Linked DNA regions of Rhodopseudomonas palustris. The protein of the gene in region 1 interacts with the protein of each later gene in a pairwise test. Links are inferred from orthologs where the notes say so. Each region holds a gene or a part of one and is shown in the gene's direction. Other genes may lie near its edges. The genes, in order: nusG and rho.

Region 1 (14,809 bases):
GCCCTTGTTGTCGGCCGCGGTGTGGAAGCCGGTCTCGCTCATCTGCAGCGGCGCCAGGATGCGTTCGGTCAGGAACGTGCCGAGGGTCTTGCCGGCGACCACTTCGATCACCCGGCCGAGAATGTCGGTCGAGCGGCTGTAATTCCACGCCGCGCCGGGCTGACACACCAGCGGCATCGAGGCGACCAAAGTGGCGTGCTCTTCGTTGGTGATCTTGCGGCTGCGGATTCGCGAGGCGCGGTACATCTTGTGGATCGGACCGTCGCCGGTGTGGTCGTAGGTGATACCCGAGGTGTGGCGCAGCAGATCCTGGATGGTGATCGGGCGTTGCGGCGGCACCAGTTCGAGCTCGCCGCCGTGCACGACGCCGACGTTGGTATTCTCAAATTCGGGAATGTATTTCGAGAGCGGATCGTCGAGCAGCATCTGGCCGTCCTCGACCAGCTGCATGATGCCGACCGAGACGATTGGCTTGGTCATCGAGAAGATCCGGAAGATGCTGTCGCGGCGCATCGGCGCGTCTGAACCGGGTGCCTGCCGCCCCAGCGCCTCGAACCAGCCGATCTTGCCCTTGCGCGACACCAGCACAGTGACGCCGGGGATGGTGCCCTTGTCGATCTCGCGCTTGAAGGCGTCCGACATCACCTGCAGCCGGCGCGGCGACAGCCCCAGGGTCTCGGGCTTGGCTTCCGGCAAAGCCGGGGTCTGCGGGGGGAGGGCGGAGGGTGCGGCGGCGGTCGCTGTCATGGCGTTTCCCGATTGCTGTTTTTGTTGTGATCCGGCACCGGTGTTCACATGGGTGTCATCCGGGCCTGCGGGGGCGTTCCGCGCCAGATTGACCCATAAAATCCGGCTTGAACAGGGTGCTTTTCCGCAGTAACCAGCCGCGGTTTCGCCGCCTTCCAGGCTGGCGCCGACAAGGATGGAGAACGATGGCCAAAGCAAAGTTTGAACGTACGAAGCCGCATTGCAACATCGGGACGATCGGTCACGTCGACCACGGCAAGACGTCGCTGACGGCGGCGATCACCAAGGTTCTGGCGGAGACGGGCGGTGCGACGTTCACGGCCTATGACCAGATCGACAAGGCGCCGGAAGAGAAGGCGCGCGGCATCACGATTTCGACCGCGCACGTCGAGTACGAGACGCAGAACCGTCACTACGCGCACGTCGACTGCCCCGGCCACGCCGACTACGTGAAGAACATGATCACCGGTGCGGCGCAGATGGACGGTGCGATCCTGGTGGTGTCGGCGGCCGACGGCCCGATGCCGCAGACCCGCGAGCACATCCTGCTGGCCCGTCAGGTCGGCGTGCCGGCGCTGGTGGTGTTCCTGAACAAGTGCGACATGGTCGACGATCCGGAACTGCTCGAGCTGGTCGAGATGGAAGTGCGCGAGCTGCTGTCGAAGTACGACTTCCCGGGCGACGACATTCCGATCGTCAAGGGTTCGGCGCTGGCGGCGCTGGAGAACTCGGACGCCAAGCTCGGTCACGACGCGATCCTGGAGCTGATGCGCCAGGTCGACGCCTACATCCCGCAGCCGGAGCGTCCGATCGACCAGCCGTTCCTGATGCCGGTGGAAGACGTGTTCTCGATCTCGGGCCGCGGCACCGTGGTGACCGGCCGTGTCGAGCGCGGCATTCTGAAGGTCGGCGACGAAATCGAGATCGTCGGCATCCGCGACACGCAGAAGACCACCTGCACCGGCGTCGAAATGTTCCGCAAGCTGCTCGATCAGGGCCAGGCGGGCGACAACATCGGCGCGCTGCTGCGCGGCACCAAGCGTGAGGACGTCGAGCGTGGCCAGGTGCTGTGCAAGCCGGGTTCGGTGAAGCCGCACACCAAGTTTAAGGCCGAAGCCTACATCCTGACCAAGGAAGAGGGCGGCCGCCACACCCCGTTCTTCACCAACTACCGTCCGCAGTTCTACTTCCGCACCACCGACGTGACCGGTGTTGTGCACCTGCCGGAAGGCACCGAGATGGTGATGCCGGGCGACAACATCGCGATGGAAGTGCACCTGATCGTGCCGATCGCGATGGAAGAAAAGCTGCGCTTCGCCATCCGCGAAGGCGGCCGCACGGTGGGCGCCGGCGTCGTCGCCGCGATCATCGAGTAACAACTCGATCGACGTGATGAGCTTAAGGAAGCCGCGCGTACGCTTTGCCGTATGCGCGGCTATTCTTTTCGTTTGGGCGTGGCCGGCGGCAGGCGAGGCGGCCTGTCCGGACCGGCCGCCGTGCAAAGGCTGCGGCTGCAAAGGCGGCACCGGCTATCGGGCGCCGGATGGTCACTGCGTCGGCTTCCGCGAGCTCGACCGGGTGTGTGGCGTGCCGCCGAGGCGCTGTGTGTTCGAGAATGCGCCGGGGACGGGTGCCAACCGGGATTGCGCGCTCGCGCCCCGATCGCATCGCAAGTCCGGAACCGGTCCGGACGCCGTGCCTGTGGAACCTGTCGAATAGACCAAAGCCTAACCGCGTATCCCACTTGCCAGCAGGGCACCGCCTGTGCTTCAAACGGCCCGTTCGGCGGCGACGCCGACGTAGGAGTGTAGCTCAATTGGTAGAGCACCGGTCTCCAAAACCGGGGGTCGCAGGTTCGAGCCCTGCCACTCCTGCCAGCTAAACTGCTCAATCTGTATCCAATATTCTGGCATCAGGCGACTTGAGGGCGGCTCACGGTCTGCCGTCCAGCCGGATTTGCGCCCGAATCGGGACCGGCCGTTCCGGCCGGCTGCGTCGCAGATCGGACGATCGCGGCGTCCGGCGCGCCGGCTGACCGGCGGAGCCTTGGGGCGGCGCCATCGCGCCGCCGTGGCCTTGCCGCGCTGCATGTCATGCGGTGGAATTCTCACACGCTCGGCTAGAGCCAATCTAATTCGCTGGGTTTGCGGCGAAATCGGGCGGCTGATAACCGGATTGGTGGAGATGGCGTTCGCTCGGGGGGGCGAAAGGTTGAGTGGCGTTCATTCGATGACCGATTTGACCGAGAGTCTGGCGCATCTCTATGCCGATGAGCATCGGCGGCTTCAGCGGTTTCTGATTGCCCGCGGACTGTCTGCGAGCGCTGCCGCCGACATCGTGCAGGAGGCTTTCCTACGCCTGTTGCGTGCGCCGCGCGAAGAGGTCCGTGACCTCCGCAGCTATCTGTTTCGAACCACCGACAATCTGGCGATCGACGAGGCCCGCCGGCGTCGCCGCAATATATTGGCAACGGCGGTCGAACTCGACGAAGCGATCGCCGACCCGTCGCCGCTGCCCGATGCGGTGCTGATTTCCCACCAGGAATTCCGAGCGTTGCACGCTGCACTGGCCGCATTGCCGCCGCGCCCCCGCGAAGTGTTGATTCTCCACAAGTTCGAAGGAATGAGCTACGCCGACATCGCCGACCGGCTCGGAATCTCGAAAAATACCGTGATGGCGCACATGTTGAGAGCGATGCTTTGCCTCAAGGCAAGCTTCTCGGCAGAGGGGGGCGGTGCGGACGGCTCGTCGGTCCGGTGATGCCATCCCCCTGACGGATGCGGTTTCGCTGTATTTGCTTCACATGAACGTTTTCCGTGCCTAGCTACGTCCCGCATCGGCGACGTCTCCCACCGCATGACGGTGCTGTTCCGCAATGTACGATCGTGTCACACGAGGCCGCATGGACAGATTGGACGGACCATCGTCCATAGACGAGCAGGCGGTTCAATGGTTCGTCGTCCTTCGCGATGACGAGGCCACCGAGGAGGACCGTGCTGACTTTGCAACGTGGCTGGCGGTTGATCCGGCCCACGAGGCTGCCTGGCGCTCGGTCGAGCGGATGTGGAGCGGCCTCGATGCCGTCGGACTGCGTCCGGCGCCGCGCAGCCCTCGGCGGCAGCGATCGAACCTGCCGAAGCGCATCGCGGTGACTGCCGTGCTGCTGCTGGCGATGGCCGGTTTCGGTTGGCAGTTGCTGCCGGTTGGCCTGTTCGCGGACCATCGAACCGGCGTCGGCGAGCGCAAGACGGTCATGCTGCAGGATGGTTCGCAGGTCGAGATGGCGACCTCGACGGCGATCGATGTCTCGTTCGGCGACACCGAGCGGCGCATCAAGCTGCTGACTGGAGAGGCATTCTTCACGGTGGCGAAGGATCCCGGAAGGCCATTCATTGTTATGGCGGAAGGCGGCGAGGTGCGTGTGCTGGGCACCGCGTTCGACGTCAAGATTGCAAAAGACGTTGCGGTCGCCGTGGCGCACAACACGGTTCAGGTCGGAACGCCAGCGGCGACGCCGGTGAAAGTCGAAGCCGGCCACGAGGTTCGCTACGGCACCGGCGGCGTATCTGGTGTCACCGCGGCGGATCTTGATGCCGTACAGGCGTGGCGGCACAATCAACTGATCTTCCGCGACGTGCCCTTGGATGATGTGCTGGCCGACCTCGGCCGGTATCGGCGCGGCCCGATCGTGCTGTTCGGCGGTGCACTCGGCAAGCGGCACGTCACGGCGGTGTTCGACACCGACGACGTGGACGCGGCGCTCGACACCATCGCTCAATCGCTATCGCTGCGGATCTATCGTGCCGCCGGCCTTCTGACTGTAATGATTCCAAGCCCAGAATCGCAAAAAGACGCGGTAGTCGAGTAACTACTTTGTCCAACTCCGCCGTCTTCATCGCAGCAGGTCGCTACACGCGGCCGCTCGACGATGGGGGCCTTCGGGATGAGTTTGGATACAAAGTGCGTATGCTCTAACGGGCGACTGGCCGTTCTGTTGATGGCGGCGACGTTCTTGTCGACGGCCGCGACGGTCGAACAATCCTACGCACAAGCTCCGCAACCATCACGCGCAGGCGCCGGTTCTCGCGAGCTCGACATCCAGGCTCAGCCGCTCGGGAGCGCACTGATCGCATTCTCCCGTCAGTCGCGGCTCCAGATCTTCGTCGATCAAGCTCTGGTGGCGGGAAAGTCCGCACCGGCGGTCCGCGGCGCGCTGACACCGTCTGCTGCGCTCGACCGGCTTCTGGTTGGGTCAGGGCTCTCCTATCGGATCAAGCGTGGAGGCACCGTCACGATCGTCGGTCCGGTCAGCGCCAGCATGAACCAGATGCCGGCATCCGATGGATCTCTGATGCTCGATACGATCGACATCTCGGGTGGTCGCGGAACTCCGGCCGAGGTGCCGTACCGCACGCCCGCGCCCGTGACCCAGATTACGCAGGAGAGCATCGAGCGCTTTCGGGGCAGCAGCCCGGCCGACATCTTCCGCGGTACGCCGGGTGTGATGTCGGGCGAAGCCAGGAACGGCGGCGGTTCGATCGACGTCAATATCCGGGGCATGCAGGGCATGGGCCGTGTCGCCGTCACGGTTGATGGCGCTGAGAACGGGCTGACGGTCTATCAGGGCTATCAGGGCATCTCGAACCGGACCTACGTCGATCCTGATCTTCTGGCCGGCGTCGACATCACCAAGGGCGCGGACGTCTCGTCGCGGGGCATCGCCGGCACGGTGGCGATGCGCACGGTCGGCGCCGACGATGTCGTGAAGGCCGGTGAAAAATGGGGCGTGCTGGTCAAGAGCAGCTTCGGCACCAACACCGCCAACCCGCGGCCGGGCGATCTCGGTGGTTATACCTGGCCGCGGCCCTATGTCAGCGATCCGCAGCCCTATCCGGTGCCGACGGCGCAGGCTTCCGGCCTCGACCGCCCCGGACTGCTCACTCCGACCAGTGGCTCGTTCAGCACTGTCGCGGCGATCAAGGAGGCGAATTACGATCTGCTGTGGGGCTATGCGTACCGGAAGCAGGGCAACTATTTCGCCGGAAGGAACGGGCCCGGCGCGGGCGTACTCGACACCGGGCCGCAGCCGCTCTGCTATTCGAGCGGCTTCTGCTATTACCCGCCGAGCCCGATTTCGTATGCGCATGTCTACCAAAACACCGGTCTGACCAGTTATCGCGCTGGCGAGCAGGTTCTGAACACTCAGCTCGAGACCGAATCCTATCTCGCCAAGGGCACCGTGCGATCCGACGACGGCCAGAGTCTACAGGTTGGATACAACGGCTATCGCAGCAAGGCTGGCGACGTCATCGCGTCTTTGTTCTCAAGCGCCCAAAACCAGGCCGTGCAACAGGTCCAGGAGGACGTGACCAAGGTCGACACCGGCACCGTCCGCTATCGTTGGAAGCCGGAGGACAACGGTCTCGTCGACCTCAAAGCCAACATGTGGATGACCAATCTGACGTTGCTGACGCCGCCCCGGACGAGCATCGCGACCAACGTCAAGCCTGAAGACTTCGGTCTCCCGTACAACTACCTGCCGGGCAATCAAACCACGATGGGCGGCGGCGACCTCAGCAACAGGTCCCATCTGTCATTGGAGCGCTTCGGTTCGCTCGATTTCGATTACGGTGCGTCATATGTCCAGGAAGCGACCAGGCCGACGCCGTTTACGAACGAGCTCAATGCCGGCATCCCGTCCCGTGAAGGCGCCAGGCAGGAGGTCGCCGGTTTCGGCAAAGTCGCGTACAAGCCGGTCGATTGGCTCACGCTGAACGGCGGTCTCCGGTATTCGCATTACTGGTCCCAGGATCGGAGCACGATCACCAACGCCTCACAGGTGAATCCGCAGCCGTCGCGTGACACCGGCGGATACAGTCCGTCCGCCGGAATCGTGGTCGAGCCGATCAAGGACGCACAGTTCTACGTCAACTACTCCAGCGCCCTGCGCATGCCGACCCTGTTCGAATCGGTTGCCGGCTACAGTCTGATCCCCAACGCTGGTCTGCTTCCCGAGCGTTCCAACAATTGGGAGGCTGGGGTGAACCTCTTCAGAGAGGGGGTGTTCGCGCCCGCCGACAAGGCGATGATGAAGTTCGGCTACTTCAACTGGAATGTGTCGAACTACGTCGCCCGGATGAGCAAGTCGTTTGTGGATCCGACCTACGGCTACACCTACTCGGCCCTTCAGGTCGTCAATATCGATCGTGCGCGCTTCGAAGGACTCGAATGGTCTGGCCGCTATCAGAGCGGCGGATTCACCGCAGAGGTCGCAGCGAATTACTATCTCAACGTCGAATATTGTCCGACTGCGGCCAATTGTGCCAATTCGACTCTGTCCGGCGACTATTCGGCCAATCAGGTGCCTCCGAAATACTCGGCGAACATCACTTTATCGCAGAAGCTGCTCGACGATGATCTGACGGTCGGTGGTCGTGCGAGTTATGTCGGGCCGCGCTCGATCGGATACGGGGCGGTGCAGTATGGTGCGGCTGCCATCATCGCGCCGATTATCTGGCAGCCGTATTGGCTGGTCGATGTGTTCGCCGAGTATAAGCTCACCAAGGATATTGCGCTGCGTGCGACCGTCGAGAACTTGACGGATCAGTATTACGTCGACCCGCTCAGTCTGGTTCAGCAGCCGGGGCCGGGGCGCACGTTCCGCCTCGGTATGAGCGGGAAGTTCGGTGGCAGCGAGACGGTCACACCCGGATCTCTGACGCGCCTGTTCGCGCCGAGCGCAGCGGTTGCGAACTGGAGCGGTTTCCATGCCGGCGTCAACACAGCCTACAACTCCGCGAAATTCGGTGGGACGATGACCGCGATGACCGCGTCGGCCGACGGTCACGCGGCGAACGAAGCGCCCAATCAGCAGGTCGGCGCGCTCTCGTTCGGCTTGCACGCAGGCTACGACTATCAGTTCGCGAACCGGTTCATCGTCGGCATCGAGGCCGATGTCGCCAAGACTGAGATCGGTGCGTCGCAGGTGACTTTCGCGTCCGAAGGCGTCGCCTGCAACTGCGCGAACAACCTGGGCAGGATGCGACAGTTCGAAGCCGTGCAGCAGAGCGAGATCAAATGGCTCTCTACCGTGCGCGGACGGCTCGGCTTCGCCGTCAACGACAGGCTGATGCTGTTTGCCAGCGGCGGTGTTGCTTTCATGAGGCAAGACGAGTCCCGGACGCAGTACCGTGCCGTCAATTCCGGAAACTTCTCGTGGCCGACGACGACCGTGGCGGCTTTCACCGAGGACAGTTCTCGTATCCGAGTTGGATATGTGATCGGCGGCGGCGGCGAATTCGCTGTGGGCGGTGCGTGGTCGATCAAGGCTGAGTATCTGCTAGCCCGGTTCGCCGGCGAGGACTTCACCTTCGCCGACGCCAGAGCAGGCGTACTGCCGGGCAATTTCGTGACGCCGGCGACCTACGCGACGAGCAACGGCCGCAAGCTCAGCAGCAACGTGGATATCCCCATGGTCCGCGTCGGAGTCAACTATCGGTTTTGACATCGGCAGGAACCGCAGCGACGCAGCAGCGATGAACGTTGCAGTGGTGCGGTTCACGAGAAGCAAGGCGGGGTGGCCGTATCCTGCAGGTTGGAGGAGTCTGAATGACAGTAACGGATAGCGCACTGGTCCTCAGTCGCTCGAGGCGGCTGAAGGCCGCGACGCAGGCGACGCACGAACGGCTGGACAGTGGGATCATGGCGCGGAGGCCGTTTTCGAGCCGCGAGCGATATGCGTCGTTTCTCCTTGTCCAGCATCGCTTTCACCAGGACGTCGACGCGTTCTATCGCAGCGCCGCGCTGGGCGAATTGCTACCGGCTCTGTTGGAACGACGGCGGCTCGAACTGATCGAGTTGGACCTTCGTGATCTCGGCGTTGCGCCCGAGAATTCGCGCGCGACGCCCGTCTCGATCGGCGAGCAGCCGATCGACGTCTCGACGGCGCTGGGTTGGCTTTATGTGGCCGAAGGCTCCAACCTCGGTGCTGCGTTTCTGCTGAAGCAGGCCGGTAGCCTCGGTTTGTCGGAGACGTTCGGTGCCAGGCATCTCGTCGCCGCTCCGGAGGGGCGCGGCCTCCATTGGAAGACGTTCACTGCGGCCCTCGATGCAGCGCCGCTGTCGGCGATGGAGGAAGAGCGCGCGATCGCCGGCGCGCGCGCCGCGTATCAGCGCGTGCACAAGCTGGTGAACGAGTTGTTGGTCGTCGCCGCGGAATCCGCCGGAAGCCTTGAAGCGGATGATGGCGATCCAACGAGGTTTCATCCCGACGTGAAGGAAGGTGAGGGATGACGGCAGCCCGTCTAATATCGATATGGGCGTCACTTGCGCTGATCGGCGCATTGCTCGCGTGTGCGCCGGACGCTGCGGCACAGCAGCCCGGCTCGGCGCCGATGAGCGTGACGTCCCCGGAGACTCCGGCAGCATCGCCCGCTGCAGGTCTGGCTGGCGAGGGCGGCGGATCGGTGGCGCGGATCATGCCGAAATCGGATCGCCACTCCGATCTGCCGCACGATCTGTCGCCGATCGGCATGTTCATCGCGGCCGATTGGGTGGTGAAGGCCGTGATGATCGCGCTGCTGCTCGCCTCGTTTCTGAGCTGGACGATATGTGTGGCCAAAGCCGTCGAGGTGGCGTGCGCTAACGCCAGGGCGAAGCGCGCATTTCTCATCGTCGATCGATCGCGCGATCTCGACGAGGCAGTGCATCGCCTCAGCAAACGAGGCGGCCCTGCCGTGTTCATGGTGCGGTCGGCGAGCGACGAGCTGCATCGCTCGTTGCCGGTGCTGGCCTATTCCGGCGAAGCTGGCCTGAAGGAGCGCGTGGTGTCTCGTCTGGCGCGCATCGAGGCGCAGGCCGGGCGCAGGCTGATGCGCGGCACCGGATTGCTTGCGACCGTCGGCGCGGTGTCGCCCTTCGTCGGCCTGTTCGGCACGGTGTGGGGCATCATGAACGCCTTCATCGGGATCTCGCAGAGTCACACCACCAACCTCGCCGTGGTGGCGCCGGGCATCGCCGAAGCGCTGCTGGCGACGGCGTTCGGCCTGGTCGCCGCGATCCCGGCCGTCATCATCTACAACGTCTTCGCACGCGCTATCTCCGGTTATCGCCAGGTCTTGGCCGATGCTGCGGCCGGCGTGGAGCGGCTGATCAGCCTCGATTTGGATTTCCGCAAAGTCCCGGGCGAGCACCGGACATCTTCGTCGATGTTGGCAGCAGAGTAAGAGTGGAGAAGTACATGGCAGACAGCGTGAGAGAGTATGGCGGCGGCCAGTTCGATGACGATCGTAGGACCAAGGTGCCCCCGTTCATTGACGTAATTCTAGTGCTCCTCATCATCTTCATGGTCGCGGCGCCACTCGCGACGGCTCATGTTGATCTCGGTTTGCTGGCGTGGACAGCGAAATCGACGCCGCGAGTCGGCAAGCCACTCTATGTCACTCTGAACAGTGACCACACGCTACGTATCGACGACAGCTCGGTCGCCCGCGAGGATCTACGGGCGATCATCGATCGCAAGGCCGGCGGCGACAAGAAAACCCGTGTCTTCGTTAGCGCGGACAGCAGGGTCGATTATGGAAGTCTGATGGAGGTGGTGAATCTGCTGTGCGGCGCCGGCTATCTCAAAGTTACGCTGGTCGGTCTCGAGCAAGTGGCCGTGCTACCTGCGCCCGCGTCCGTGCCGTGACCGACTTCAACAGCTCGATCAGTCGCCGGACCAAAGCTCTCGAAATGTTCGGTTGGTCGGTGGCGGCGCTGCTGATGATGGGGGCACATGCCGGCGCCGTGGCCTGGATGCTGCTGCCCGATCCGGTGGTCCCCGCGGAGGACTCGGCACCGGCCGCCATCATGGTGGACATGGCGGCGGTGCCCGAAGCGATCGTCACGGCGAGAACCGATATCTCACCGGACCAGAAATCGGCCGATGACAGCCGGCCGCAAGCAGAGCAACGGCAGGAGTCGCCGCCGCAGCTCGCCGAGCCGCCGGTCGAGCCGAATGAAACAGCGCCGGCCGAGCAGACCAAGACGGAGGACAAGCCGCCGGTCGTGGAGACTGCGGAGGTGCCACTTCCGCGTCCCGAACCTCCGCGGGCGGTGACTCCCCCGGAGCCAAAGCCGACGCCGAAGAAGAAGCAGCGCTCACGCCCGCAGCGGGCTGCGGCCAATTCCCAGGCAATGCGGCAGGCGCAGCTCGAGGCGAGGCAGTCGGATCGGATAGCGGCTGCTCAGACCGCGTTCGGTGGGGCTTCGCAGTCCCCGGCGGATTGGCGGTCACGACTGATGGCGCATCTGCAGCGTAGCAAGCGCTCGGTGTCGGCGGCCGCTGACCAGGGGAGGCGCCGGATCGCCTATGTGCACTTTGCGATCGATCAGTCCGGCAATGTGCGGTCGGTGAGATTGGTGCGGTCGTCGGGCTTCGCCGAGATCGACCGGGAGGCGCTCGCGCTGGTGCAGCGCGCATCTCCGGTTCCGCCGCCGCCGCCCGGTGCGAGCCGGAGCCTGACGGTGCCGGTTGGATTTGTCTCGGACTAGGCTCTCGGGCCATGCTGTCGCAAGGCTGACGACGGCAGTCCGGTCCGTGTAGGAGATTGGAATATTACGGCTTTTGGGATACCTGAAGGGGAGGTGGGAGCCAGTCGGCGGGGTGCGCGACAGCCGTTCGCAGCTTGACGTTTCGGCGATCTGGCCATACAAGGCCTCACTCGCTGCCGGCCCGCTTCGACGGATTTCCGGCGCGGCTTTGATTTCCCGAAAATTGGGCCCGTTGTCGGCTCATCCCCGGCGAGGATCGCCAGGGTTGGGTTCACCGGGGCTGTTCGGTTTTCTGAAACACCCACATTCGACTGATCTGGATCACACGATGGCCTTCAGCCCGTTCAAATTCCTGCAGGAAGTGCGGAGCGAGACCGCCAAGGTGACCTGGCCGACCCGCCGCGAAACCTCGATCACCACGATCATGGTGTTCGTGATGGTGGCGCTGGCTTCGATCTTCTTTTTTGCCGCCGACCAGGTGATCAGCGTTCTGATCCGCCTGTTGCTCGGCGTTTGACGGCAGGCCCCTTACCATGAGCATGCGCTGGTATATCGTCCACGCCTATTCGAACTTCGAAAAGAAGGTCGCCGAATCGATCAAGGAGCAGGCCAAGCAACGCGGCCTGGAAGATCTGTTCGAGCAGGTGCTGGTCCCGACCGAGAAGGTCACCGAGGTGCGCCGCGGCCGCAAGGTCGATGCCGAGCGCAAGTTCTTCCCGGGCTACGTGCTGGTGAAGATGAACCTCACGGACGAGGCCTTCCACCTGATCAAGAACACCCCGAAGGTCACCGGCTTCCTCGGCGCCGAGAACAAGCCGATGCCGATCTCGGAGTCCGAAGCGATGCGCATCCTGCATCAGGTGCAGGAAGGCGTGGAGCGCCCGAAGGCGTCGGTGTCGTTCGAGATCGGCGAAAACGTCCGTGTCGCCGACGGCCCGTTCGCGTCGTTCTCCGGCGTGGTCGAGGAAATCGACGAGGCGCGTTCGCGCGTGAAGGTCGCGGTGTCGATCTTCGGCCGTGCGACCCCGGTCGAACTGGAATTCGGTCAGGTCGAAAAGGTCTGATCGGGCACTGTCATTGCCGGGCTTGACCCGGCAATCCACCTTCTTCGCAACACTCTTGCGAAATGGATGGATGCCCGGATCAAGTCAGGGCATGACGGAAGAGGGTGGGGCGGAGGCTCTGCTCTGAGAGGCGTGGGAGGCGTGCCGGTGATCGCCAGTCATCGGAAGGCGCCCCACCACGAACCTGAAACCGCCGGTTCGCCGGCAACAGGAGAGTTGGTATGGCAAAGAAAGTGACCGGATACCTGAAGTTGCAGGTGCCGGCCGGAGCGGCGAACCCGTCGCCTCCGATCGGTCCCGCGCTTGGTCAGCGCGGCCTCAACATCATGGAGTTCTGCAAGGCGTTCAACGCGCAGACCCAGAAGGAAGAGAAGAACACGCCGATTCCGGTGGTGATCACGATCTACGCCGATCGGTCGTTCACCTTCGAGATGAAGACCCCGCCGATGTCCTACTTCCTCAAGCAGGCGGCCAAGATCCAGTCCGGCTCCAAGCTGCCGGGCCGTGACTTCGCCGGCAAGGTGACCTCCGCCCAGGTGCGTGAGATTGCTGAGAAGAAGATGAAGGATCTCAATTGCGACACCGTCGAGTCGGCCATGCGCATGGTCGAGGGCTCTGCCCGTTCGATGGGCCTGCGGGTCGAGGGGTAAGGCGAACATGGCAATCGGTAAGCGTCTGAAGAAGATCCGGGAAGGCATCGACCGCACCAAGCTGTATCCGCTCGACGAGGCGGTGAAGCTGGTCAAGGAGCGCGCCATCTCGAAGTTCGACGAGACCATCGAGGTCGCGATCAACCTCGGCGTCGATCCGCGCCACGCTGACCAGATGGTCCGCGGCGTGGTCATGCTGCCGAACGGCACCGGCCGCACCGTGCGCGTCGGCGTGTTCGCGCGCGGCGCCAAGGCGGACGAAGCCAAGGCCGCGGGCGCCGACGTCGTCGGCGCGGAGGATCTGGTGGAGCAGGTTCAGGCCGGCAACATCAACTTCGACCGCTGCATCGCGACCCCGGACATGATGCCCCTGGTCGGCCGCCTCGGTAAGGTGCTCGGCCCGCGCGGCATGATGCCGAACCCGAAGATCGGCACGGTGACCATGGACGTCGCCGGCGCGGTCAAGGGCGCCAAGGGCGGTTCGGTCGAGTTCCGCGTCGAGAAGGCCGGTATCATCCAGGCTGGCGTCGGCAAGGCCTCGTTCGATGCCGACAAGCTGGTGGAGAACATCAAGGCGCTCGCGGACGCGGTCAACAAGGCCAAGCCGAGCGGCGCCAAGGGCACTTACATTCAGCGCGTCGCGGTGTCCTCGACCATGGGCCCCGGCGTGAAGGTCGAGCCGGGCACCGTCCACTAAGTCCGTTGCCCGGACGATGACGATTTGAAGAGGGCGGACGGGGCAACCCGTTCGCCCTTTTTGTTTGCTCGTAAAACAATAACAAACATGAGGGCAGGAATGGCCGACAAGGTTCTGGTCGCGTCGCGGTTTGGCCGGTCGATGCTGGGGAGATTCGCCGAGCAGTTCGAGCTGCTGGAGACCGCCGGCAAGCCCGCTGATCAGGTTTTCAGTGCCACTGAGCTCGCCGACGTCCGCGCGCTGCTGACGATGGGCGGCCAGCCGCTCGGCCGCGAGACCTTCGACATGCTGCCGGCGCTCGGCGCGGTGGTCTGCTACGGCACCGGCTACGACGGGGTCGATCTCAAAGCCGCTGCCGAGCGCGGCATCGTGGTCGGCAACAGCCCGGCGGCGAATGCCTCGGCAGTAGCCGATCTGGCGCTGGCGCTGTTGCTCGCTTTGATGCGCCGCGTGCTGCCGGCCGACGCTTACGTGCGGGCCGGGGGGTGGTCCGGAGCAAAGCCGTCGCCGATGCTGAAGCCGCCGCGCGGACTGACCGGTGCCAAGGTCGGCGTCTATGGCATCGGCGAGATCGGCCGCAAGATCGCTGCCCGCGTCTCCGGCTTCGAGACCGAAGTCGCCTATCACAGCCGCAGCCGTCACGACGTGCCGTATCGCTATGTCGGCGATCTCGGCGAATTGGTCGACTGGTGCGACGTGCTGCTGGTCGCGGTCCGCGCCGGCCCGGATACCGAAAAGATCATCGATGCCGGCATGCTGAAGCGGCTCGGGCCGAACGGCGTGGTGGTCAACATCTCCCGCGGTTCGGTGATCGATCAGGCCGCGCTGATCGCCGCGCTGGCCGACGGCACGATCGCCGGGGCAGGTCTCGACGTCTTCGCCTTGGAGCCCTACGCGCCGGATGCGCTGGCCGAGTTTCCGAACGTGGTGTTGACGCCGCATATCGGCGGTCACACCCAGGAAGCCCACCGCGCGATGCAGGACTGCGTCATCGCCAATCTTGCGGCGTTCTTCGCGGGGAAGCCGCTGCCGTATCCGGTGCAGGGGTAACAGCTCCGACCCAACGCCAGCGCCAACTGGCCCGGATTTGCTTCCAGGTCAGGGGCTGAACCCGCAGC
Region 2 (14,905 bases), 3.3 Mb from region 1 along the record:
GTCGGCCGGGATGGTAATTACTGACGAATGCCGCCTTCTGCTGTGCCAGCAATGCGGCAATGTCCCCCGGCGCGCTGAGGCCTGAGGCCTCCGCGATGCCGCGCTCATCGATGTCGGCCGGAATCGCGTCGAACGGAATTCCGGCATTGGCGAGCACAGTCTGCCGGGCGCGGCTCTGCGAAGCCAGCACCAGCGGCTGCGGCCCGAGCCACAGCGTCATTCCGGCACCTTCTGGCGCTGCCGATCGGCAAGCAGTTTCATGATCGCCGCAGCAGTTTCCTCGATCGACCGCCGGGTGACGTCGAGCAGCGACCAGCCATATTTGGCGCTGAGCTTACGCGCCAGCAGCACCTCGTCGGTCACCGCCTGGCGATCAATATAAGAGTCGTTGCCCGTACCGGCGCCGAGACTGAGAAGCCGATTCTGCCGCACCTGGATCAAACGTTCCGGCGACGCGTGCAGGCTGACCACCAACGGCTTCTTCAGCGTCTCGAGCTGATGCGGAATCGGAATGCCGGCGACCAGCGGCACATTGGCGGTGCGGATGCCGCGATTGGCCAGATAGATCGAGGTCGGCGTCTTCGAGGTCCGCGATACGCCGACGAGCACCACATCGGCTTCTTCAAGCCCTTCGACGTGCTGGCCGTCGTCGTGCATCATCGAATAGTTCAACGCGTCGATGCGCTGGAAATATTCGGCATTGAGCGTGTGCTGCGCACCGACCCGGCCCATGGTCGACGCGCCGAGATAGGCTTCGAACAGTTGCATCACCGGACCGATGATCGACAGGCTCGGGCTGTTGATCTCCTGGCACTTCGCTTCGAGCCGATTGACCAATTCGGTCTCCAGCAGCGTGAACAGGACGATGCCGGGCGCTTCTTCGATTTCCTGCAGCACGCGATCGAGCTGCTTCTGGCTGCGCACCAAGGGATAGACATGTTCGACCGGAGTGACGTTGGCGTATTGCGCCGTCACGGCCCGGGACACCGTGATCAGAGTTTCGCCGGTCGAGTCGGAGACCAGATGAAGGTGAAAGTAGCTGCCGTCGGTCAGCATCGTGGCCCTGTGTAACCTGTGAACAACGGGCCGAGAATCGCACCAAAGCGGAGCCACGGCCGTCGGGCTCGGGATAACCCGGCTTTTTCTTCACAGGCGTCGGGTGAGAAGAGCATTTCGGGATCGCGATGAGGTTAGCGGGTGAATGTGGATTTGTCTCTCGGTAATGCGGCGACGACCCGGCGCAACCCTCTGATCCTGCAAGCGCCCGACGAACAGACCAGCAGTTGGGGACGACTGTGAAGATGTGGGCAGGTGCGGAAGAACTTTGGAATGCTGTTGGGTGAGTCCAATCCACGGTCACTTAGACTCAAACCCTAAGAATCTATAAATATTGATAAGAAAGCTGGCGCTTGCGGAAATCTCCGCATTCGAGCATTCGATCAACGCGCGATGCAGGTCCTGCGTTCCGGATCGTCTGACAGCTTCGCGGCACAGCGGAATGGAAGATCGAATGATCGACTGGGTGGATGTCTATCCGTGGGTGAAGACCCTGCACGTGGTGGCGGTGATCTCCTGGATGGCCGGCATGCTGTATATGCCGCGATTGTTCGTCTACCACTGCACCGCCGAAGTCGGATCGACCCAGTCCGAGACCTTCAAGATCATGGAACGCCGGCTGTACCGGGCGATCATGAATCCGGCCATGATGGTCGCGTGGGTCGCTGGTCTGGCGATCGCCTGGGAGCAGAGCTATTTCACCTCGGGCTGGTTTCACGCCAAGCTCGCCGCGGTCGTGCTGATGACCGTGATTCATCTGCTGCTCGGCCGCTATGTGCGTGACTTCGCCGCTGACCGGAATACCCGGTCTCATAAATTCTACCGTATTATCAATGAGATACCGACGCTTCTGATGATCGCGGCGGTACTGTTCGTGATCGTCAAGCCGTTCTGACGGCACTGATTTCGGTACGGCGTCGATCGTCTTGCGTGGACGCAACGGATTTTCTATACTGGCATTCGTCCCACCTAAAGCAGGCGAATGTGGTTGCGATCAGGTTCCTTTTGAACCGGCCGCCGCATCGGGTCTGAAACCTCCCGCACCTTCCTTGCTCAAGACACCGTCGACCTGAAGACCTGCGGACTCCGGTTATTTCCTCCCGCTTTTTCTTCCGCTGACGAATCCCCAGTCTCGTTTCCACAGGACCACCCCCATGCGGGAAATCAAACTTCAAGACCTGAAGGCCAAGACGCCGGCCGAACTCGTTTCGTTTTCGGAAGAGCTCGGGGTCGAGAACGCCAGCACGATGCGCAAGCAGGAGCTGATGTTCGCCTGCCTCAAGCAGTTGTCGGCCAAAGAGACCGACATCATCGGCGAAGGCGTCGTCGAGGTGCTGTCCGATGGTTTCGGCTTCTTGCGCTCGCCGGATGCCAACTACCTTCCCGGTCCGGACGACATTTACGTTTCGCCCTCGCAGATCCGCCGCTTCGGCCTGCGCACCGGTGACACCATCGAAGGCCACATCCGCAGCCCGAAGGAAGGCGAACGCTACTTCGCGCTGCTCAAGGTCAACTCGCTGAACTTCGAGGATCCCGAGAAGTCGAAGCACAAGGTCAATTTCGACAACCTGACGCCGCTGTTTCCGGATGAACGCTTCCGGCTCGAGATCGACGATCCCACCCGCAAGGATCTGTCGGCCCGCGTCATCGACATCGTTGCCCCAATCGGCAAGGGCCAGCGCGCTCTGATCGTCGCGCCGCCGCGCACCGGTAAGACCGTGCTGATGCAGAACATCGCACACTCGATCACGGCGAATCACCCAGAGTGCTATCTGATCGTGCTGCTGATCGACGAGCGGCCCGAAGAAGTCACCGACATGCAGCGCTCGGTGAAGGGTGAGGTGATTTCCTCGACCTTCGACGAGCCGGCGGTTCGCCACGTCCAGGTCGCGGAGATGGTGATCGAGAAGGCCAAGCGCCTGGTCGAACACGGCCGCGACGTCGTCATCCTGCTCGACTCGATCACCCGCCTCGGCCGGGCCTACAACACGGTGGTACCGTCTTCGGGTAAGGTGCTGACCGGCGGTGTGGACGCCAACGCGCTGCAGCGGCCGAAGCGATTCTTCGGCGCCGCCCGTAACATCGAAGAGGGTGGGTCGCTCACCATCATCGCCACCGCGCTGGTCGACACCGGCTCGCGCATGGACGAAGTGATCTTCGAAGAGTTCAAGGGCACCGGCAACTCGGAGTTGATCCTCGACCGCAAGGTTGCCGACAAGCGCACGTTCCCGGCGATCGACATCTCGCGGTCCGGTACCCGCAAGGAAGAGCTGATCACCGACCCGCAGCTGTTGAAGAAGATGTACGTGCTGCGCCGTATCCTCAACCCGATGGGGACGATGGACGCGATCGAGTTCCTGCTCGACAAGCTGCGCAACACCAAGAACAACTCGGAATTCTTCGACTCGATGAACACCTGAGCGAGTTGAATAGCCGGCCATCAAGGGCGCCCCCACGGGGCGCCCTTTTTGTTTGCGTTCGGAACAGCGCCTCGGCAAGACAGCGCCATGCATCCGAGCGATCAGACCATCTTCGCCCTTGCGACCGGACCGCTGCCGTCGGCGATCGCAATCGTGCGTGTTTCCGGATCGCGAGCGGGTGAAGTGCTGACGGCGCTGACCGGATCATTACCGCCGCCCCGGCGCGCGGTACGCTGTGATCTTCGGAGCCGCGATGGTGATCTGATCGATGACGGCGTGGCGTTGTGGTTTCCGGCGCCTGCGTCCGCTACCGGCGAAGACGTTGCCGAATTGCACATCCACGGTAGCCGTGCAGTGGCGGCGGCGCTGATCAAGACCCTCTCGGCATTCGAAGGCGTGCGGCCGGCGGAGCCGGGCGAGTTTACCCGGCGTGGATTCGAAAACGGCAAGCTCGACCTGACCGAAGCCGAAGGTCTTGACGATCTGATCCATGCGGACACCGACGCGCAGCGTCGGCAGGCGCTCCGCCAACTTGGCGGCGTGCTGGGCGACCGGGCGCGGCGATGGCGCGACCAGATCATCGAGGCACTGGCACTGGTCGAAGCAGGGATCGACTTTTCCGACGAAGGCGACGTTGCCGACGAGCTGATGGGGCCGGCGCGGGCGAAGATCGCCGAGCTGTCGGCAGAGATCGCCGAGGTCTTGGCCGAGCAGGGCCGGGGCGAAAAGCTTCGCGACGGGATGGTGGTGGCGATCGCCGGGCCGCCGAACGTCGGCAAGTCCACTCTGATCAATCGCCTGGCGCGCCGCGAGGTGGCGATCGTCTCGCCGCATGCTGGCACCACCCGGGATGTGATCGAAATCCAGCTCGATCTCGACGGCTATCCGGTGACGGTGATCGATACGGCGGGACTGCGAGACAGTGACGATCCGGTCGAGCAGGAGGGTATGCGACGCGCCCGCTCGCGAGCCGCTTCGGCGGACCTTGTTCTGTGGCTGAGCACGACCACGGATGCTTCGGATCCCGATGTCAGCGGACCGGAAGTCTGGCGGGTCCGGAATAAGATCGATTTGGCGACCGGCGAGGTGGCAGAATCCGGCCCGTCAGAGCCCGGTTTCCGGATTTCGGCCACGACCGGCGAGGGGTTTGCGGATTTGCTGCGCGAACTGACGCAATTTGCTGCGCAGTATTTCGGGTCCGCAGAAGCCGGATTGATCACGCGCGACCGCCATCGGCGGTTGCTCGCCGATGCTGCGGCATCGCTGACACGCAGCCTCGTGCCGGGACTGGCCGAAGAAATCGTCGCCGAAGAACTCCGCGCTTCGGCTCACAGTCTCGGCCGATTGCTCGGGCGGGTCGACGTCGAGGATGTCCTTGGTGAGATCTTCGGCCGGTTCTGCATTGGCAAATAGGCTTGCTCGGGTCTCGGCCGGTCAGCCGGTGGTAACGAAAGGTTAACCACGCTATCGGGATTTGGGCTCGGCTGTTTCACGTGAAACAGTTCGGTGAGGTTCAGCCGGTATCAAGATCGGCGAACTCGCCTTCAAAGCTCCCCGGAGCTGAGCTACAACCCCACCATGCGTACCTCTTTCGACGTCATCGTCATCGGCGGCGGCCATGCCGGCTGCGAAGCTGCGGCTGCGGCTGCCCGGATCGGCGCGGCTACTGCCCTCGTTACCCATCGTTTTGCCACCGTAGGTGCGATGTCCTGCAATCCGGCGATCGGAGGGTTGGGCAAAGGTCATCTGGTCCGCGAAGTGGATGCCTTGGATGGGCTGATGGGCCGGGTCGCCGACGCCGGCGGCATTCAGTTTCGGATGCTGAACCGCCGTAAAGGCCCCGCGGTCCGCGGCCCGCGGGCGCAGGCTGATCGCAAGCTATATGCGGCCGCGATGCAGACCGCGATCCAGGGCTTTCCGAATTTGTCGGTGATCGAAGGGGAGGCCGACGCGCTGCTATGGCAGGACGGCCGTGTGAGCGGCATTCGGCTCGGCGACGGCCGGGAGTTTGCTGCCGCGGCGGTCGTCATTACGACCGGGACCTTTCTGCGCGGCCTCATTCACCTCGGCGAGCGAAGCTGGCCCGCTGGCCGGATCGACGAGGCCCCAGCGATGGGGCTTTCATCGTCGTTCGAAGCGCTCGGATTTAAGCTCGGTCGCCTCAAAACCGGAACTCCGCCACGTCTGGACGGCCGGACAATCGACTGGAGCGCCGTCGAAATGCAGCCTGGCGATGATCCGGCGGAACCGTTTTCGGTCCTGACGCCGGCAATCACCACGCCGCAGATCGAATGCGGCATCACCCGGACGACGCCGGCCACCCATGAGGTGATCCGCGCCAATGTGCATCGCTCGCCGATGTATTCCGGGCAGATCCAATCGACTGGGCCGCGTTATTGCCCCTCGATTGAGGACAAGATCGTCAAATTCGGCGATCGCGACGGCCACCAGATCTTCCTGGAGCCGGAAGGGCTTGATGACCCGACCGTCTATCCCAACGGGATCTCAACGTCGCTTCCCGAAGAGGTGCAGCGGGCAATCCTGAAGACCATTCCGGGGCTGGAGCGAACCGAAATGCTCCGTCCGGGATACGCGATCGAATACGATCACGTCGATCCGCGGGAATTGGAGCCGACGCTGCAGACCAAGCGGCTGCGCGGGCTGTTCCTGGCCGGGCAGATCAATGGCACCACCGGTTATGAAGAGGCGGCAGCCCAGGGTCTGGTCGCTGGGCTCAACGCGGCATTGTCCGCGGGAGGTGGCGATCTGGCGGTGTTCGATCGCGCCGACGGCTACCTCGGCGTGATGATCGACGATCTGGTGACCCGCGGCATCACCGAGCCGTACCGGATGTTCACCTCTCGGGCCGAGTATCGCCTGACCCTTCGAGCCGACAACGCCGACCAGCGTCTGACCGACAAGGGCCTAGCACTCGGTTGCGTCGGGGTGGAGCGGTCGGCCTTCCATCAGGACAAAATGGTCGCACTTTCTGACGCGAAAGCGCTTGCCCAATCGCTGTCGATCACCCCGAACGAAGCAGCCAAGCACGGACTGGCACTGAACCGGGATGGCCAGCGCCGCTCCGCGTTCGATCTGTTGTCCTATCCGGAAATCGAGTGGGCTCAGGTTCGCGCGATATGGCCGGAGCTTGGAAAGGTCGATCCGGCGATCGCGGTGCATGTCGAGATCGACGCCAAATATCATGTCTATCTGGAGCGCCAGACCGCAGACGTCGAGGCGTTTCGTCGGGACGAAAGTCTCGGGCTTACCGATGTCGATTACGCGGCGGTCCCCGGTCTGTCGAACGAGGCTCGCACGCGGCTGGAGCGGCATCGCCCACACACCGTTGGGCAGGCGGGTCGGCTCGACGGCATCACGCCAGCGGCCCTCGGAATTCTCGCCGCCTATCTGCGGCGTGAACAACGGAAGCGGAAATCGACGGGGTAGGGTGGCAACCAGCGTTTCACGTGAAACACCTCCACCTCTCGGCTCCGTCGTGTTTCACGTGAAACTCTAGCCGTCGATTGCAGATCGGTGCCGTATTCGGTGGTCGGAATCGGTTTGCGAGAATATAATCTAAAAAGGCCTCCACGGCCGTCTCCCCCGCAGTGAAGTTCCATGCAGCGCGCTGCCAGACCTCTCGTTTCCGTCTCAGATCTCGACGCTGACAAAGCGGCGGCGCTGAAGCTCATCCCAATCTCGTCGGCGCTCGAAGCCCGCCTCGATGCCTATGTCGTGCTACTGCAGCAATGGCAGGCTAAGACCAATCTGGTCGCTCCCTCGACCCTGCCGCAGCTTTGGACCCGGCACATCGCGGATTCGCTGCAGCTGGTCAGTCTGATGCCGCATGCCCGGCGATGGCTCGACTTCGGATCGGGAGGCGGGTTTCCCGGTGTGGTACTGGCCTGCGCGATGGCGGACGTCGGTGGACACGTCACGTTGGTGGAGAGGATTGCCAAGAAGGCCGCGTTCCTGCGCGAGGCGCTCCGCGTCGCGGGCGCTCCGGGCACAGTCATTCTCGCGGACATCGGGGATAACGTGGATAGATTCCCACAAGCACTCGATTGCATCACCGCCCGTGCGGTCGCTCCGCTACACCAGCTCATCGGTTTTGCCGAACCGCTGATGACCCCCGGAACCACAAAGGCGCTGTTCCTGAAAGGTCAAGATGTAGATGCAGAATTGACGGAAGCTACTAAATATTGGAAATTCCAGCCCAAGCTGCATGCCAGCGTGACCGGTGGCCAAGGCTGGATCGTCGAAATCGACCACATCGAACGACGCACATAACGCCACCGCGAGCCAAAAGAACCTGCCATGACCGTAATTGACGAGATTTATCAAGGGGATAGGGCGAATTCAGAGCCCGGGCGTCCGCGCATCATCGCGCTCGCCAACCAGAAGGGCGGGGTCGGCAAGACCACCACCGCGATCAATCTCGGCACGGCCCTGGCCGCGATCGGCGAGCGCGTGCTGATTGTCGATCTCGATCCGCAGGGCAACGCCTCGACCGGGCTCGGCATCGACCGCCGCGATCGTAACACTTCAACTTACGACGTGCTGGCCGGTGAAGCGCCACTCCGTGATGCGGTGGTCGCGACCGCGGTGCCGCGGCTGCACATCGCAGCTTCGACGATGGATCTGTCGGGCCTCGAGCTCGAGCTCGGCCATCGCGGTGACCGCGCGTTCCGGCTGCGCGATGCGATCGGCGTGCTCAACAAGGACATCGATCCGCCGCTCGACTACACCTACGTGCTGATCGACTGCCCGCCCTCGCTGAATCTGCTGACTGTGAATGCGATGGCGGCCGCGGATGCGATCCTGGTGCCGCTGCAGTGTGAGTTCTTCGCGCTCGAAGGTTTGTCGCAATTGCTGCAGACGGTTGAGCAGGTCCGCGCCAACCTCAACCCGAGCCTGACGATCCACGGCATCGTGCTGACGATGTTCGACAGCCGCAACAATCTGTCGAGCCAGGTTGTCGCCGACGTGCGCCAGTTCATGGGCAAGAAGGTCTACGACACCATGATCCCGCGTAACGTGCGGATCTCCGAAGCGCCGAGCTACGGCAAGCCGGTGCTGGTTTACGATCTGAAATGCGTCGGCAGCGAAGCCTATCTGAAGCTCGCCACCGAAGTGATTCAGCGCGAGCGCGAACTCCGCACCACGCATTGAGGTGCGCGGCCGGCGGCGCCGACCACGCCTCGTCATTGCGGGCGGAGCAACGCGATCCAGAGCCGGGCAGGGCGCCGGCTTGCTTGCGATGCCGCTTCGTAATGACGACGCGAACTAACAACATTTCATTTCATCAGTGCGGAGTAGCGACGTGAATCCAAGGGAGCTGGCGATGGCCGATGAGCACCGTTCGCGACTGGGGCGTGGCTTGGCGAGTCTGATCGGCGATGTCGGCGGCGAGGCCACGCAGGTCGAGCGGCCGCGGGCACAGCGCAAGGTGCCGATCGAATTCATCAAGGCTAACCCGCGCAACCCGCGTCGCACCTTCACCGATGCCGAGCTTGGTGAATTGTCCGACTCGATCAAGCAGCACGGCGTGATCCAGCCGATCGTGGTTCGTCCGGTGAAGGGTTCCGCCGATCGCTATGAGATCATCGCCGGCGAGCGGCGCTGGCGCGCGGCGCAGCGCGCCGGTCTGCACGAAGTGCCGATCGTTCCGGTCGACGTATCGGACGCGCTCGCACTGGAAATCGCCATCGTTGAAAACGTTCAGCGCGAAGATCTCAATCCGCTCGAAGAGGCGCTGGGCTATCAGGCTCTGGCGGCCGAGTTCAATCGCAGCCAGGAAGAGATCGCCAAGATCGTCGGCAAGAGCCGTAGCCACGTCGCCAATATGATGCGGCTGATCAAGCTGCCCGACGACGTCAAGTCGTTGATCGCATCCGGCGAATTGACCGCGGGTCACGCCCGCGCGCTGATCGGTCTGCCCGATCCATCGACGATCGCCAAGCGGATCGTCGCTGAAGGGCTCAATGTCCGGCAAACCGAAGCGCTCGCGCATGAAGAAGGCGTGCCGGAGCGCAAGCCGCAGAAGCCCCGCGCCACGGCGAGCGCCAAGTCGGTAAAGGACGCCGACACGCTGGCGCTCGAAAAACGCCTCAGCGATGCGCTCGGCATGAAGGTGACGATCGACGATCACGAAGGCACCGGCGCAGTCCAAATCCGTTACGCCGATCTCGATCAGCTCGACGACATCATCCGCCGGCTCGAGGTGGGCGGTTAGTCCGCGTTGTTCGTTGACGCCTGAGGCGACGATCTCTCGTTCGTCATTCCGGGGCGCGCGGTGTAGCTGCGCGAAACCGGAATCTATACTCACAAACTTCTCGTGAGGACACGGCGAGGCTGCTCTGGGCTCCGAGCCGAGGGCGCAGTGGTTATGGATTCCGGGCTCGCGCTACGCGCGCCCCGGAATGACGAACGAAGGGGGGCGAGGTGCGCGTAGCTCGCGATACGCCAGGTCCCCCTACGGATGGTAACAACGAGACTAACTCCGGCGCCTCGCGCTGACGGCGATTGATAGCAGCGTCCGCTGCGCGATCGCTGCGCCGAGTGTGGCCTGGCGGCGGGTTTCGAGTGCGGCGCTCGCGAGTTGCTCGATGATCTGCGCGAGGCGGGTCGTCGAGAGATTGCGGAGCGCCGTCTCGGCTGCGGCCTTGCGGGAGAAATGCAGCCGCGGAAATCCGGAATCGAGCACCACGGCGGCCGGCGTACCGCCTTCGACCACGAGGCTGGTCTTGTGCAGAAACGCGGCGTGGCGCTGCGCCGCAAGGATGATCTGACCCGGATAGGTTCCGGCCACCATCGCCTTGGCGAATTCTGTCTCGACCACGACGGGCTTGCCCGAGAACGCGGCGTCGACAATTGCATCAAGCTTGAGGTCGGACGCATCCGACACGCAGGTGATCACGTCGTCCAGCGTGACCTCGCCCTTGCCATGCGCGTACAGCGCAAGCTTGCGCAGTTCGTTGCGCGAGGCCTGGCGGTCGCCGCCGAGTAGCGTCGTCAGCACCGCCCTCGCATCCTTGGCGATCTGCAGATTCGAGCCGCGCAGTTCGTCGTCGATCAGCCGGGCAATGTCGGCTTCGGCGTCCGGATAGCAGCCGATCGCGACTGCGCCGGTGGCAGCTTTCTCGCAGGCCTTGCGCAGCGCGTGGTCCGGCTTGATATCGCCGGCCTCGATCACGATGCGGCATTCCCGCGGTGGCGAGGTGATCAGAGCTTCGACGCCGGCGACGAAACTGCGCGAACCGGCGCGAACGCGGATCGCGCGCCGGCCGCCGAACATCGGAATCGCCAGGGCTTCGTCGACCAGCCGCGACGGCTCCGCGGCGAGTTCGTCGCCATCAAGCCGGACCAATGCGAACGGGTCTTTGGGATCGTCGAGCGAGGCCGCGATCAGCGCATCGGCGCGTTCGCGCACGAGGCCCGCATCAGGTCCGTACAGCAGCACGATCGGCCGGCCCGGATCGGGCCTAGCCAGAAACGAGGTGGCATCTTTGCCGCGAAGCGCAACCATTACTCAGCGCCAGAGCCGAATATGAACCAACACCGCGTGCTCGGCGGAATCGCGGATCACATCCCGGCGTAGAAGAACGAGGCGAGCCGAGTGTTGATGTTCTCGGCGATCTCCTGCACGGCGCGGTCTTCCGCATCGCGGCCGGCGCGGGTGCGGGCGAAGCGCTGCGATTGGCCGGGCACGTCGTATTCGACGCGCGAGAAAGTGTTGCCGCTCACCACGGTCTTGCCGGTGGCGATGTCCTTGAGCTGATAGCTGGCGTCGATCGCGTAGTTTTCGATCGTCGGCAGCTGCGTGCTGGGATCGACGATCAGCGACGACCGCGAGGTCGAGATCGAGATCTTCAGCGTGTACAGCGGTGGCGCGCCGGTGGCGCTGCCGTACAGCTTGAACATCAGCTTGTTGCGCAGCTCGACGCCAAGGCGGGAATTGCGCGACCCGTTCGGAATATCCAGCGGCGGGACTTCGATGGCGTTCAGCTTATCGCGCAGCGTCGGCGAACCGTCGCCGCGATCGGCGTACATCGGTTGGAAGCAGCCGGCGACCGGGGCCGCCAGCGCAACCGCCAGCGCCAACCGGACGACGAACTTCTTGAGCTCCGCGGGCTTAGCCGACGACATTCACGATCCTCTGCGGGACGACGATCACCTTGCGAACGGGCTTGTCACCCAAGGCTTGTTTTACCGCATCGAGCGCCAAAACGGCAGCCTCAATTTCGCCGGTCGGAGCGTCGCGGGGCACCGTCACCTCGCCGCGCTTCTTGCCGTTGACCTGAACCGGCAGGGTGATGCTGTCCTCGACCAGCAGATCCGGTTCGATCTGCGGCCACAGCGCCTCGGAGACCAAGCCGGTCTGGCCGAGCACCGTCCAGCATTCCTCGGCGAGGTGCGGCATCATCGGGTGGAAGAGCTGCACCAGGATCACGGTCGATTCGCGAATCGCCCAGGCGAGATCGGGCGAGGGCGTCTGCGAACGGGCGAGCGCGTCGCCGAGGGTATTCGAGAACTCTCGGATATGCGCCAGGCTGACGTTGAAGGCGAGCCGCTCGATGCCGGACAGCACCTTGTCGAGCGCACCATGCGCGGCCTTGCGCAAGGTGAGCGCATCGGCGCCGAAGCTCGCCGGCCGTTCGGCCGGGGCCGAAGCGGCGATCGGGGCCGCATCGTTCACCATCCGCCACAGCCGCTGCACGAAGCGCGACGCGCCCTTGACGCCTTCCTCGCTCCAGATCACGTCGCGATCCGGCGGCGAATCCGACAGCATGAACCAGCGCGCGGTGTCGGCTCCGTAGGTCCCGATGATGTCGTCGGGATCGACGGTGTTGCGCTTGGACTTCGACATCTTCTCGATCGGGCCGATCTCGACCGGCGAGCCGCCGTCGAGCAGCGTCGCTCGCCGGGTATCGCCCTCGACCGTGATGGAGATCTCGGCCGGTGAGGCGAAGTGGCCGTCGGCCTTGCGATAGGTCTCGTGCACCACCATGCCCTGCGTGAACAGGCCGGCGAACGGCTCGTCATGCTGGATGTCGATGTGACCCGCCGCCTTCATCGCCCGGGTAAAGAACCGGCTGTACAGCAGATGCAGAATCGCATGCTCGACGCCGCCGATGTACTGATCGACCGGCATCATCCGGTTGACGACGTCCGGCGTAGTCGGCGCCTCGGTGTTCCACGGATCGGTGAAGCGCGCGAAGTACCAGGACGAGTCCACGAAGGTGTCCATCGTGTCGGTCTCGCGAACGGCCTTGCCGCCGCACTTCGGACAGGTGACGTGCTTCCAGGTCGGGTGATGGTCGAGCGCATTGCCCGGCTTGTCGAACGACACGTCCTCCGGCAGCACCACCGGCAGATCCGCATCCGGCACCGGCACCACGTCGCAGGTCGGGCAGTGGATGATCGGGATCGGGCAACCCCAATAGCGCTGACGTGAGATGCCCCAGTCGCGCAGGCGGAAATTGACCTTGCGCTCGCCGACCGGTGCGCCGGCAAGCTGCGCGGTCTCCAGCCGCTTGGCGACTTCTTCCTTCGCCTCGGCGATCGTCTTGCCGTCGAGGAAGCGGGAGTTGATCATCCGTCCTTCACCGTCATAGGCGGTGTCGGTGATGACGAAGGTCGCCGGGTCCTGGCCTTCGGGACAGACCACGGGCGTATTGCCGAGCTGGTACTTGTTGACGAAGTCGAGGTCGCGCTGGTCGTGCGCCGGGCAGCCGAAGATGGCGCCGGTGCCGTATTCCATCAGCACGAAGTTGGCGACGTAGACCGGCAGCTTCCAGCTCGGATCGAACGGATGCACGGCGCGGATGCCGGTATCGATGCCCTGCTTCTCGGCCGTATCGATCTCGGCCTGCGCGGTGCCGCGCTTCTTGCAATCGTCGATGAACGCGGCGACCTTCGGGTCCTTCGCCGCCGCGGCTTGCGCCAGCGGATGGTCGGCTGCGATCGCCATGAACTTGGCGCCGAACAGCGTATCCGGACGGGTAGTGAAGATCTTCAGCTCGGTCTCGCCGGCCGGTGTGGTCGCGCTATCGAGCGCGAAGCGTACCATCAGGCCTTCGGAGCGGCCGATCCAGTTGCGCTGCATCAGCCGCACCTTGTCGGGCCAGCGGTCCAGCGTATCCAGTGCGTCCAGCAGCTCCTGGGCGTATTTGGTGATCTTGAACACCCACTGGTTCATCTCGCGCAGCTCGACCACCGCGCCCGAGCGCCAGCCGCGGCCGTCGATCACCTGCTCGTTGGCCAGCACGGTCATGTCGACCGGGTCCCAGTTCAGCTTGCGCTTCTCGCGCTCGACCAGCCCGACCTTCAGGAAGTCGAGGAACATCTTCTGCTGGTGCTTGTAGTAGGACGGATCGCAGGTCGCGAATTCACGCGCCCAGTCCAGCGACAGACCCATGGTCTGAAGCTGCTTCTTCATCGCCGCGATGTTGTCGTAGGTCCAAGCCTTCGGGGCGATCTTGCGCTCGATCGCCGCGTTCTCGGCCGGCAGACCGAATGCATCCCATCCCATCGGGTGCAGCACATTGTAGCCGCGCGCCCGCATGGTCCGCGCGACGACGTCGCCCATGGTGTAGTTGCGCACGTGACCCATGTGGATCCGCCCCGACGGATACGGGAACATCTCCAGCACGTAATACTTTTTGCGCAGGTCGTCGTTGCGGGTGGCGAAGATCTTCGCCTCGTCCCATTTCGCCTGCCACTTCGGCTCGGATTCGCGGGCGTTGTATCGTTCGTTGCTCATGAGATCAGGGTTCGGAAGATCAGAAGGCGGCCGGCCGGTTCGAGCGCGGATCAGGGCGGAAAACGGGGCGCGGCCGAGGTCGCCAACCGGTGCGGGGGCTCGGGTCAAATCGCGCGCGAAGCGCGCGGACTAGGCCATGAAACATGGTGTCGGGTCAATGGGATGGCGCAAGCCCGGCAGCTCGCCGGGCGGCCCTTGAGCAGCCTCAGCTCGCCATCGCCACCGGGCCGTCGCTGGCCCGGATGAAGCCGTGCTCGACCACATTGTTGCGGCCGCGATGTTTGGCCGCGTACAGCGCTGCGTCGGCAGCCTCGATCAGCTCGGCCGGGGAGGCGTGTTCGCTCGGCAGCGTACAGGCGACGCCGATGCTGACGGTAACATGCTCGAACGCACTGGTCTTATGCGGCAGAGCGAGCTGTTCGACGGTGGTGCGGACCAGCTCGCCGACCTGGAGGGCGCGGCCGATCCCGGTTTCCGGCAGCAGCAGGCAGAACTCCTCGCCGCCGTAACGGGCCGCGAACCCGCCGGTCTGGTCGGCCACCGCTGCCAGCGTCTCGCCGATCCGGCTGAGGCAGGCGTCACCCTCGGGATGGCCGTACGAATCGTTGAACAGCTTGAAATGGTCGACGTCGATCATCATCAGCGCCAGGCGATGCCCGGTCTG

Evidence for each region.
Region 2: the proteins of nusG (region 1) and rho interact in binary tests that used the Escherichia coli proteins (3 or more experiments, as listed by UniProt). The link is inferred for Rhodopseudomonas palustris from one-to-one orthologs.

Annotation. Positions count from the first base shown.
Region 1 is NZ_CP058907.1:3,595,420-3,610,228, reverse strand. Bases 10,762-13,578 are described here. They hold nusG (transcription termination/antitermination protein NusG), read left to right. Parts: upstream 10,762-11,813; coding sequence 11,814-12,344; downstream 12,345-13,578. Other genes in these bases: rplA (50S ribosomal protein L1), read left to right, coding at 13,002-13,578; rplK (50S ribosomal protein L11), read left to right, coding at 12,566-12,994; secE (preprotein translocase subunit SecE), read left to right, coding at 11,609-11,797; HZF03_RS16470 (energy transducer TonB), read left to right, coding at 10,762-11,280. Also shown: HZF03_RS16515 (serine hydrolase domain-containing protein), read right to left, coding at 1-747; tuf (elongation factor Tu), read left to right, coding at 933-2,123; HZF03_RS16500 (RNA polymerase sigma factor), read left to right, coding at 2,932-3,507; HZF03_RS16495 (FecR family protein), read left to right, coding at 3,650-4,615; HZF03_RS16490 (TonB-dependent receptor domain-containing protein), read left to right, coding at 4,745-8,251; HZF03_RS16485 (biliverdin-producing heme oxygenase), read left to right, coding at 8,356-9,039; tonB-system energizer ExbB, read left to right, coding at 9,036-9,971; HZF03_RS16475 (biopolymer transporter ExbD), read left to right, coding at 9,986-10,435; more of HZF03_RS16470, read left to right, coding at 10,432-10,761; more of rplA, read left to right, coding at 13,579-13,691; HZF03_RS16445 (NAD(P)-dependent oxidoreductase), read left to right, coding at 13,791-14,741. UniProt on the Escherichia coli protein: Part of the processive rRNA transcription and antitermination complex (rrnTAC). The complex forms an RNA-chaperone ring around the RNA exit tunnel of RNA polymerase (RNAP).
Region 2 is NZ_CP058907.1:311,391-326,295, reverse strand. The notes cover bases 1,431-4,343. They hold rho (transcription termination factor Rho), read left to right. Parts: upstream 1,431-2,210; coding sequence 2,211-3,476; downstream 3,477-4,343. Other genes in these bases: mnmE (tRNA uridine-5-carboxymethylaminomethyl(34) synthesis GTPase MnmE), read left to right, coding at 3,564-4,343; hemJ (protoporphyrinogen oxidase HemJ), read left to right, coding at 1,511-1,951. In the rest of the region: HZF03_RS01520 (Maf family protein), read right to left, coding at 1-220; HZF03_RS01515 (pyruvate, water dikinase regulatory protein), read right to left, coding at 217-1,056; more of mnmE, read left to right, coding at 4,344-4,889; tRNA uridine-5-carboxymethylaminomethyl(34) synthesis enzyme MnmG, read left to right, coding at 5,055-6,923; 16S rRNA (guanine(527)-N(7))-methyltransferase RsmG, read left to right, coding at 7,095-7,766; HZF03_RS01485 (ParA family protein), read left to right, coding at 7,794-8,648; HZF03_RS01480 (ParB/RepB/Spo0J family partition protein), read left to right, coding at 8,821-9,711; holA (DNA polymerase III subunit delta), read right to left, coding at 9,973-11,004; LPS assembly lipoprotein LptE, read right to left, coding at 11,061-11,624; leuS (leucine--tRNA ligase), read right to left, coding at 11,611-14,241; HZF03_RS01460 (diguanylate cyclase domain-containing protein), read right to left, coding at 14,447-14,905. UniProt on the Escherichia coli protein: Facilitates transcription termination by a mechanism that involves Rho binding to the nascent RNA, activation of Rho's RNA-dependent ATPase activity, and release of the mRNA from the DNA template.